2 regions of the Planococcus shenhongbingii genome follow, and region 2 is predicted to be linked to the other one. Evidence: riboswitches for the same ligand, from Rfam matches in the RefSeq annotation. Region 2 holds a riboswitch; the other holds the start of a gene.
The links. A riboswitch is a leader RNA that binds a small molecule or an ion and turns the genes downstream of it on or off. The one in region 2 is predicted to bind preQ1.
Positions count from the first base shown of each region.

Region 1: it holds a riboswitch for preQ1, as region 2 does, so the genes downstream of both, queF (preQ(1) synthase) here and queC (7-cyano-7-deazaguanine synthase QueC) in region 2, are expected to answer to the same signal.

Region 1 covers NZ_CP129235.1:220,894-226,287, forward strand. The annotation lists gene QWY16_RS01175 (endonuclease/exonuclease/phosphatase family protein) at 1-88, shown strand, start outside; gene QWY16_RS01180 (endonuclease/exonuclease/phosphatase family protein) at 267-1,115, shown strand; gene queF (preQ(1) synthase) at 1,254-1,748, opposite strand; PreQ1 riboswitch class I at 1,846-1,893, opposite strand; gene QWY16_RS19350 (cytochrome P450 family protein) at 2,041-2,355, shown strand; gene QWY16_RS01195 (TraR/DksA C4-type zinc finger protein) at 2,464-2,997, shown strand; gene QWY16_RS01200 (nuclear transport factor 2 family protein) at 3,109-3,456, shown strand; gene QWY16_RS01205 (thiol-disulfide oxidoreductase DCC family protein) at 3,525-3,926, shown strand; gene QWY16_RS01210 (DUF3238 domain-containing protein) at 4,067-5,278, opposite strand.
Region 2 covers NZ_CP129235.1:1,435,481-1,440,874, forward strand. The annotation lists gene nhaC (Na+/H+ antiporter NhaC) at 1-304, shown strand, start outside; gene QWY16_RS07150 (STAS domain-containing protein) at 465-1,283, shown strand; gene queE (7-carboxy-7-deazaguanine synthase QueE) at 1,857-2,564, opposite strand; gene queD (6-carboxytetrahydropterin synthase QueD) at 2,561-2,986, opposite strand; gene queC (7-cyano-7-deazaguanine synthase QueC) at 2,983-3,648, opposite strand; PreQ1 riboswitch class I at 3,656-3,699, opposite strand; gene QWY16_RS07170 (kinase) at 3,807-4,466, shown strand; gene QWY16_RS07175 (M1 family metallopeptidase) at 4,463-5,394, shown strand, end outside.

The sequences.
Region 1 (5,394 bases), 1.2 Mb from region 2:
CCATTTGCCAATTGTTGCTGACTTCATTGTTTCTACAGCAAAAACTCATGCACAAGAAGCAGCACAAACAGTCCTTCAGAAAGTTTAAGTGCGTTTCCGATTTTCTATTAAAAAAAGTTACCTGATATCTTCAGCTTTTGAATAGCTTAAATTTTTATTTGAAATGAGCACATAAATAACAGCATTTTTTGTATTATTTTGCTACAATCAATGCATCCAATAACCCTTGCCAAGGACTCGTTTCATCTTAAAAGGAGATGTTTTTTATGGAGAGAGAAAAACTCCCCCCCACCGTGCCCATAAAAGTGATGTCGTTCAACATTGCCCACGGATTAGGTATGAATAATGTCGTCGATTTGGAAAAGACAGCAAGTGTCATTGAGCAATCAGAAGCAGAAATTGTCGGATTGCAGGAACTCGATCGGCATTTTACTGAACGCAGTGAATTTATCGATCAAGTAGACTGGCTCAGCAGCCGCCTTGGCATGTACGGCGCTTTCGGAGCCAACTTAGATTTAGAGCCAAATGAACCTGAAAGGCCCAGGCGCCAGTACGGCAACGCGGTTTTAAGCAAGCATCCGATCAAGTATGTTGAAAATCACCTCCTGACGAAAGTGGTCTCTCCGATTGCCAACAGTGAACAGCGGGGAATGCTGGAAGTTGTTCTCGAAGTAAAAGGGACATATCTTAGCTTCTTTAACACACATTTATCGTTGAAAGAAGAAGAACTCAAAGTAAGCATTGATGAAATTTTGGAGATTACAGAAAAAAGCCGTTTTCCAAAAATCATTACAGGAGATTTTAATGCGGCACCGGATCACCTGCAAATCAAAAGATTGGAAAACCATTACGATGATGTTTTCTTGAAAATGGATAAAGACAACTCTTATACGTACCCGGCTCCTTATACACATGAGGCAGATGGAGTGAAGTTAAAGCCGGTGACACGGATTGATTATATTTTTACGGATCAAAATCTGGAGCCTGCAAAGGCAACCGTAATTGAAACCGCTGTATCGGATCATTTGCCGATTGCAGCAGATCTGGTTCTGTCGAGAACGGCCAATGCGATGAAATCATCAGCACAAGCGGAACAATTAAAGTTGTTTAAATGAAATTTTATTAAGCAATTGAACTTTTACGGAGAATATTTTTCTCCACATCAAAAAACTGTAGATAGACTCAGTAAAATGAGTTTATCTACAGTTTTTTATTTCTATTCCAACAAATGTTGCTAAGGGTATGCTTTACGATTAGCGGTTGGTAATGGTTTCCGGATTCATGTCATGGTTCATCATGCGGTACGAAGCCATTTCTTCATATTTTGTGCCGGGTTTTCCATAGTTTGTGTAAGGGTCGATCGACAAGCCGCCGCGCGGTGTGAATTTGCCCCATACTTCGATATAACGGGGTTCAAGCAATTTGATTAAATCGTTCATGATGATGTTGACGACGTCTTCATGGAAATCGCCGTGGTTGCGGAAACTGAATAAATACAATTTCAGAGATTTGCTTTCCACCAATTTTTTGTCCGGGATAAAGCTGAGATAAATCGTCGCGAAATCAGGCTGTCCGGTCTGTGGGCAAAGTGAAGTAAATTCCGGACAATTGAATTTTACAAAATAATCGCGTGTATGCAAATTATCGATTGCTTCTAAAATGTCCGGGTCATATTCAAAGTTATACTTCGTATTTTGATTGCCGAGCAGCGACAAATGGTCTAATGTGTCTTCGTTTCTTCCTGCCATAGGTAAAGGCCTCCTTCAAGTATACGGCTTAAGAGAGGACGTATAAAAAACAGGAAAAGAAAAAGCCAAATCGCATGTGGATTCGGCTGAATTTCGTCAATCCATAGTTTTTTATAGAGGGTATAATGCTATGAACCTCTCCCGTCACCGGGTTATTTATTTTTTACTAACCTCACTTATAGTAAAAGACTTTCCGTTCACTGTCAATTCTCTTCTTTTTCCAAAAAAGTGCCGCAATCAAAGGAGGCATTGTTACTCCTGAAAGAAAAAATCAATTTCTCGTGATAAAGGTATGGACAATACATTAGCATTAATGACGGAAAGTTATCGATTCATCCGGAATCGTGCGATAGAACTGAAGTCGGACATTTTCCAAACGCGATTGCTTGGCCAGACAACGATTTGCATGGTTGGAGAAAAAGCCAAACAGACGATGGATGATGAAGGGCATAAGCACGGTAAGCAGCTTTTTATATCGCTTATGACGCCTCGGCAGCTGCAGCTATTTACCTTTACGTCTTTTACATATCACCCTTTTTGGGATGCCCGGTTTAACAGACGAATTGATGAAGCATCGATTAGAGGATTATTTGCTCAACTTGCTTGATCGTTTTGACGATTATTGATGCGATACAAGGGCGCTGCATTTCATCAGGTTTGATTTCTCTGAAAAAGGAAATATACAGAACAAGCAAGTTTTTAAGGAGGAACCCGGATGACTGAGGAACAATTGAAGCAATTGAAAGACCAATTGATTAAACAAAAGAATTCTCTTGAAGGACGGATGGAGCATACGGAAGAGTTTGATACAACCGAACTGTCTAATTATGATAATCACCCAGCCGATAATGCAACGGACTTATTTGATCAGGAACGCGGTCTCGCGTTAAACCAATTTAAAGAAAACGAATTGGATGATACAAATGCTGCTCTTGAGGCAATTGAGAACGGGACTTACGGCAAATGCACAGTGTGCGGCAAAGAAATCCCGTACGAGCGTTTAGAAGTATTGCCGACTGCTTTAACTTGTGTTGATCATGCTCAGCAAGATACTGATATGACGTCACGTCCTCCCGAGGAAGATGTGTTAAGAGGATCCACGAGCCAGCCAGTGGAAAAAGAAGACAGCAGGCTTCGGGATGATGCGGATTCATTTCAGGAAGTCGAAGATTTTGGTTCTTCGGACAGTCCACAGGACCAGCCTGGCAAAGATGAAGATATGGAAGATTTCTACGAAGAAAAAGGTTGATCCTCAACCCTATGCTTTTCCAAGCATGGGGTTTTCTTTGGCTAAAATACGATTGACCTTGGATTGTCAGATGCCTGCAGTAAAAGAAATGACAGATAGGGAGCGAAGGTATTGGAGGGATTAGAGAAGGAAATCTTTAAATTGGAATGCAGCCACCTTCAACCGGATGTCCGGGTTTCAAAACAAAAACTTGGAGAAGTGCTCGATGAGGAATTTTTTGAGTTTGGGAGTTCAGGGAAAGTCTGGAGGCGGAGGGATTATGACACAAATCATCCGTTAACCCCGGACCGGATGGAGATTTCAGAATTTGCCTTGCATATTCTGGGACCAGAAGCTGTACTAACAACGTACCGCCTCCAAAATCACACAAGCGGAAAAGTATCTCTTCGCAGTTCCATTTGGAAAAATCGGGGAAGTGGCTGGAAGCTGTTTTTTCATCAAGGAACGCTTTCAGAATGAAAGTGTTTATGCTGAAGAAAAAGAGGATATGGAATAACTAGTACTTTTTAAAGTAAAGGAGGATTCAGATGGAACATGCGGTTGTATTATTTGATGGCGATTGTAATTTCTGTGATAGCAGTGTCCAGTTCATCATAAACCATGATCCTGCAGGATATTATCAATTTGCTTCGCTGCAAAGCGATATTGGACGGGAGCTTAGACGAAAGCATCAAGTGCCGGAGGACGTAGACAGCCTGGTATTGATACAAGACGGCAAAGCCTATGTTAAATCCGAAGGGGCATTGATGATTTCCCGCCACTTGACCGGGTTATGGAAAATGGCGTTTTATCTAAAATCATTTCCTCGTCCATTGCGCGATGGCGCTTATGATGTGGTCGCTAAAAACCGCTACAAGGTATTCGGGAAACTCAATAGCTGTATGCTGCCGCCTCCGCATATCCGAAAAAGATTTCTTGATAAACAGTAAAAGCTCTGATGCGCCTAGGCGTATCAGAGCTTTTTGTGCGTTGTGTTGCTTCCGCTGTTCATTGTCCAGTTGCAGAGCCTCACCCCTCGTCGGAAATTCTTCCAGCGCTTGTCGGAGCTAAACGGCCGCTTTCGCTTTTCCTATTCAAAATTGGAAATCCGCCAGTATTGGCTCGCAATCGAACGGGACATCCACGCTAATCCTTTGCTTTCCGCTTCGTGAATTTGAAGCCATTCATTCATTTTATCGTTTTTCAAGTAAACTTCATGATTGGGTGCTTGGTCATGCAGCCCTACGATATCGTAGTGGCCATCCCGATAAAATGTTGCAGATACATCATAGTCAATATTGGGGGAAGTTGTTAAGGGATTGCCGACACTATGTTTCAGGATAACCTTAACGTTTCGTTCGTCTTCTTTCACTTTTTCCAGCTGAATGCCTTCAGAAGAAGCCACATCTGCTTTCCGGAATTTTTTCCGCCAATCGTAGGCAACGCTCATGCCCACGTCCTTTTGAAGTTCTAAGGCAGAATCCTCTTTTCCGAGTTGCAGTGAAAAATTTACTTGCGTACGGTAATGAGAGGAATCAGGAGTGAACGTTCGGTTATCTCCAGCAAAATAGCGGTTGAGCGACAACAGGTTCGGGTTGGCTAGAAATTTATCAGACAGGAAAGTGGTATAGCGGAAATCCCAGACTCTATTAAACTCCGATACGTTAACTTGTGGAGAATCAGCTAGCAATCGCTCCAGAGGGGCAATCTTTTTAGTGATCCAGAATTCTTCCATGGAAGCTGCTTCTTGCGAAGACTTAATATTAAAAAAACCAAAAAGATGGGCAGCTACCGACTTCTCTTCACTGAAACCCGTTTCAGACTTTTCCAGCGGACGCTTTGCCCGAATCCAATATGAATATTCCCGGTCCATTTCTACACCACGATCAGTAAACTGCGTTTTTTTGATCGTGTCCAAAAATTCGCCGTCCCGGTAAATTTCATACTCATCAATACCATCGATGGCTCCCCATGCCAAAATGATTTTTGAATCCGAAACAATTGTCGTAAAGGCAATTTGCTGAAGATAATTGATGCTGTCTTCCGTATGGTCTTCTGTGCTGGTTTGCATTTTGATCCGTTCTTTTACTTCTCCTTCTTCGTCAAGGCGCTCGACTGTATAGGTATACAGCTCACCACTTTGCAGGTTTTCATCTTTAAAGCTGTTTTCTATGCCAGTATAGATGGCATCTGCATCTCTTTTTACTACACAAGTATCTCCTGTACTGGACCATTTAAAGTAAATCATTGTATCTGTCTGCTGCAACAAATCAATTTCCAGGCGTTTCTCCAACGCAGCCATTGAATCATCTCCTTACAAGGGTATGTTAAGCTATACCCGGTTCTTAAAATTCCTGAACCCTTCTTTCTGATTCACGATATATTTGTTACATAATTAAAACAATAGATTAAAAAAAT
Region 2 (5,394 bases):
CATCAATATATTGATTGGAGAGCAGTACCTGTCGATTTTATTGACCGGTCAAGCTTTTTATACACAATATGAAAAACTGGGCTTAACCGGTAAAAACTTAAGCCGGGTGATGGAAGATGCCGGAACAGTCGTCAATCCGCTTGTCCCTTGGAGCGTCTGCGGTATTTTCATCACTTCCATATTAGGGGTTTCTACTTTGGAATACTTGCCGTTCGCTTTCTTCTGCCTATTATCACCGATATTAACAGTTTTATATGGCTACACTGGAAAAACCTTGACTTTCCGGAAAGTGGAACCGCAATAAAATTTAATTTTTAAAAAAGTTGCTTGCAGATCAAATGCAGGCAGCTTTTTTGTATTAATCTATTTTAAGTAAAATTTTCGTGTACTTACAAATTGTGCTAAGAAAAAATACTATTTTAAGCTATAATAAAGAGACGAGAATAGAAAAAGGTGGAATTACAATGAACGGAATTTATAGTTTTTCCCAATACATACAGAAAAATATCGACGCGTTGCCCATTGATATCGTCGATAATGTGATCCGCAGAATGGATCTCATAATTTCGGAAGCGGAGAGGGAACAAGCGATTTTAATGTACAATCAGCTTTTGAGTTTTTTTGGAGATCTGTTGGTGAACGAAGATGAAGAGTCGGTTCCAGAGCCATTAATCGAATGGAGTAAAAAGAATGCCGCCATGCAAGTGTCAGCTGGAGGCAGAATCTCTGAAATCGTCATCCGCTATTCTCCTACAAGAGAAATTTTCAATGAACTATTCACTGATATCAGCATAGACTTGGATTTGACCGTTAAGGAATCGGCATTCATATTCAAACGGATTAATACGCTGCTGGATGTCAGTTTGAACGAAACCTTTTTTGCGTTTGAACGGCTTTCTGCCCAGTATCAGGAAGAAACCAAAAAAGAACTGACAAGATTGTCAGCTCCGATTGTTCCTATAAAAGATGATATTGTCGTGTTGCCGCTGATTGGTTTTATTGATGAAGAGCGGATCAAGCATATTATCGACAATGTTATTCCGAGATTAGCAAATATGAATGTAGGACATGTGATTTCGGATTTTTCGGGCCTGGTGACCATTAACGTTCAAGTCGCAGAAGCGATTCATCAAATTGGAAGCACACTTAGGCTGATGGGGATTCATGTGGTTGCGGCCGGGTTGCGGCCAGATTTGGCACAGACGATCATTAAAAGCGGCATAGACATGTCGACAATCGAGTCTTTTGCCACTGTAAAGCAAGCCTTGAAAAGCATCAGCTGAGAAGGAATAAAAAAGCGTGGAATCGATAATGATTCCACGCTTTTTCCAGCTTGTTGAGAAAGTTGAAATTTGTATTAGGTATCATCGATTAACCGATATTCCGCCAACCAGCTGCGCTTGCCGCGGGCGAGCGCCAAGCCTCCTCAGCCGCTTCGCGCCTTGCGGGGTCTCGGCTGTCTCGCTATCCCGCAGGCGTCTCCGCTGTTTGGCTCCATATCTGGAGAGCAGGAAGCAACAGAAGAGAGCTTTCTCAAACAGTCACACTTTTAGAGCGTCTCTAAAGGGGGCAAAAGCGAGCTGAATGCAGCGGAAGGCGGCGACATCTGCGGGAATAGGGCGAGTCCTGAGACCTCGCAGGGAATGAAGGGGGCAAATTACTTTTGCCCCTTTCATTTGCGACGAAGCTAGCGCAGTGATGCAGGAGCACACGGTTTTCGCCAGCGAGCGAGGAGGCTCAGGCAGTCCCCCGCGAAAAGCGTCCGTCCTGGAGCGAAATGGAAAAGGCTGTCGAAAGTTTCTCGACAGCCTGTAAAAAGCGTGGAATCAATAATGATTCCACGCTTTTTCTTATATTTATACTCCGCGTTTATTGCCCCATACAAGTGCGTGGAGCTGCGGCAAGACTTTGGCGTCGTTCATAATCGCAGAACGGATCGACTGGCCAATCAGCCATTCATAGCGCTCTAAAAGAGTAGCCGTCAAATGTGCATCATCGGTTGTTGCTGTGTCGCTGTTGCCTGTCTGTAAAAAGAACGGGACGCCTGGATAGCGCAAGTGGACATCTTCTGCATACTTAAAATCTTCTTCGTCGAAAATGACGACTTTCAAGCTGGCATTTGAGTCGTTCAACTTCTGCAAAAAGCCATCCAATTTCTCAAAATCGCTGACCATGCCAGAACTTGGCGGCTTTGGTGAAATTGTGATGTCGTCAATTTTCGGCATCCAGTCCTGCCAAATCGAGCCTTGTGTTTCTACTCCGACTTTCCAGCCGTTTTCATGGCATAAGTCGACAAGTTCTCCTATTCCTTTATGAAGGGCCGGGTTGCCACCGGAAATCGTTACATGCGAAAATGCTTCGCCACCGATACTCTTCAGCTCTTCAATAATGTCGATTGGCTGCTTAGAAACGCTGCGGCCTGTGCCGTCCCAAGTGAATTTGGAGTCGCACCAAGAACAGGAATAATCACATCCTGCTGTCCGGACAAACATCGTTTTTTGTCCAATGACCATTCCTTCTCCTTGGATCGTCGGACCGAAAACTTCCATTACCGGTATTTTCATAGCAAGTCCTCCTTGCGCGGGCGGTAAACGACATAGCTTGTCGGAGTCTCGCGCACGATGACTTGCAGGCAAGTTGGTTTATTGGCAGTAGCCTGGAGAATATCCTGGATGGATTGCCAAATTTGCTGAGCCAAAAGTTCTGTTGTAGGAAACTTGTTTTCGAATTCAGGATGATTATTCAAAACCGAGTGATCGTATTTTTTATGGATGGCTTTTTTTATGGATTTAAAATCAATCAGAAAACCAATAGCATCCAGTTCATCTCCGCCGACTGTGACATTGACGAAGTAGGTATGCCCGTGCATTTCCTTACATTGCCCGGCGTCTTCGCTCGGGATAAAATGCGCTGCCGAGAAATTCAAGTCTTTGTTCAGTTCAAAACGGAATTCATGTGGAACTGCTGGATAGAATTGCTGCATCATACAGGTTCACCTGCTGACTTCCGCGCTTTGTATACCGCAAGTCCTTCGTTGCGTAAGACGCATGCCGGACACTCGCCGCAGCCTGTACTTGGAACTCCGTTATAGCACGTCAAGGTTTTGTCTTGCACAAAGTCGAGGGCATCCAATTCATCTGCGAGTTCCCACACTTCCGACTTATCAAGCCACATTAATGGCGTATGAATGATGAATTGTTTGTCCATCGCGAGGTTCAATGTCACATTCAGCGATCTGATAAATGTATCGCGGCAATCCGGGTAGCCGCTGAAATCTGTTTGGCTGACTCCTGTGACTAAATGCCGTGCGCCGATGGCATCTGCATAAACAGCTGCAAATGAAAAGAATAAATGATTTCTGCCTGGCACGAAAGTTGATGGCAGTTCTCCTTCTTTTGCCGTCACTTCAATGTCATCACGGGTCAGCGCATTAGCTGACAGCTGATTGATCAACGTCATGTCGAGCACTTTGAAAGAAACGCCGAGTTCTTCTGCAATTTTTCGTGCACATTCAATCTCAGCTGAGTGGCGCTGGCCGTAATCGAATGTCACCGTGGCAACTTCGCTAAAATTTTTCAATGCCCAGAACAGGCAAGTGGTACTGTCTTGGCCGCCGCTGAAAACGACAACCGCTTTTTCTTTTTTCAATTAAAACATCTCCTTAGTTTTTTAGAGAGGGAGTTTGCGAACCTCTTTTTCGACCACTGTTAATAATAACATAGAACGGCAAGGGCAATAGTAATGAAAGCAAATTTGAATAGTGCCATTTTAAAAAGTTTCGGAAGGAAAAAACAGCCAATTGTCGAATGATAAAAAGAAGAATCAAGGAAAGGTTTGATTGGAAGTTGAAAATAGAATACGAAGATTTTTTCAGGAATATCCCTCTGCATAATTTTCCAAGTAAAACGATTATTGGAATTGATGGATTAAGCCGGTCAGGCAAAACCACTTTTGCCGGCGAATTAGAGAAGTATTTAATAGGCGCCGGTATTTCTGTTCAGGTATTCCACACCGATGACTTTATTGTGGAACGCAAGCGGCGCTATGGCACAGGGTTGGAAGAATGGCAGGAGTATTATTTTTTGCAATGGGAAGCTGAACATCTGGCCGAGTTTTTCTTTGGCAAATTGAAAAGCGCTAATTTTCTGGAGCTGTGGTATTACGATACTGAAAAAGACAGCCATAGTTTAAAAACCATTGACCTTCCAGATGAAGGAGTCGTTTTGATCGAAGGCGTATTTCTGCAGCGCAAAGAATGGAGGAACTTTTTTGATCAAGTGGTGTACTTGGAATGTTCGGCAGAAGACCGCTTTTTCAGGGAACCTCAAGACATGCGAAACAAAACCGATTTGTTAAAGCGGCGCTATTGGAAAGCGGAAGCCTATTATGAAGAAACAGTAAAACCCGCAGAACAGGCTGATTGGCTGTTTGAGAATGCCGTCAGAAAGATAGGAGATTTCAAATGACCAGCATGGTGAAAAACAAACGAATGATTTGGATTTTAGTGGCGGTGGCTGCGGTTGTGGTCGGAGTGCTTCTTGTTTTCTTGTCGCGTGACAGCAATGAAAAAGGTTCAACCGAAATGGGCGCGAGCGCGGACTACAACATAGACCTTGAACTGGATGAGCAGAACCGGTTTCACATCAGCACAGAAATCGAAGTGTTAAATGAATCAGAAGAAGCTTTTGAAGACCTCGGTTTTTATCTTGTGCCCAATGCCATTAACTCACAAGAACTTTCAGAACTGGCGCAGGAAGCAGCAGAAATAGCCGTCAATTCAGTCAAGCAGGGCGATAGAGAATTGGCTTATAACCTAGAGAATAATGAGCTGCTGATTGAGTTGGAAAATGCTTTGGAACCTGAAAACCGCCAACAAGTGGTGATTGATTATACATTGCAGATTCCAAGGGACGGCATGCGCTTGTCCCAAGTCGGTGATAATTACTTTCTAGCGCAATGGTATCCGATGCTGGCTCAATATGACAATGGATGGGATATTGAGGACTTTGATATGCTCGGAGAATCTTACCATACCGGCTTCGGCAATTTTGAAGTGAGCTATAGTTTGCCTAAAGAGTATTTCGTAGCCAGTTCGGCCATCGAAGGAAACATTGAGCCAAGTTCCTCGGGAACCGTAAAAGGAGAGCGCATCAAGGATTTCTATGTGGCTTTTTTGAATACGGAAGAATGGCTGCATGAATCCGTACAAGCAAACGGCACGGTATTGCGGCTGTTTACGCCGATTGACCAAGACTTTCTTGACGAAAATATAGTCATGGCGAAAGCAGCTTATACTTTCTTCGAAGAAAATATCGGGGACAACCCGTTTCCGGAACTTGATATCATTGCAAATGACGGTTATATGGAATATCCGAACGTCATAGAAGTGGCTAA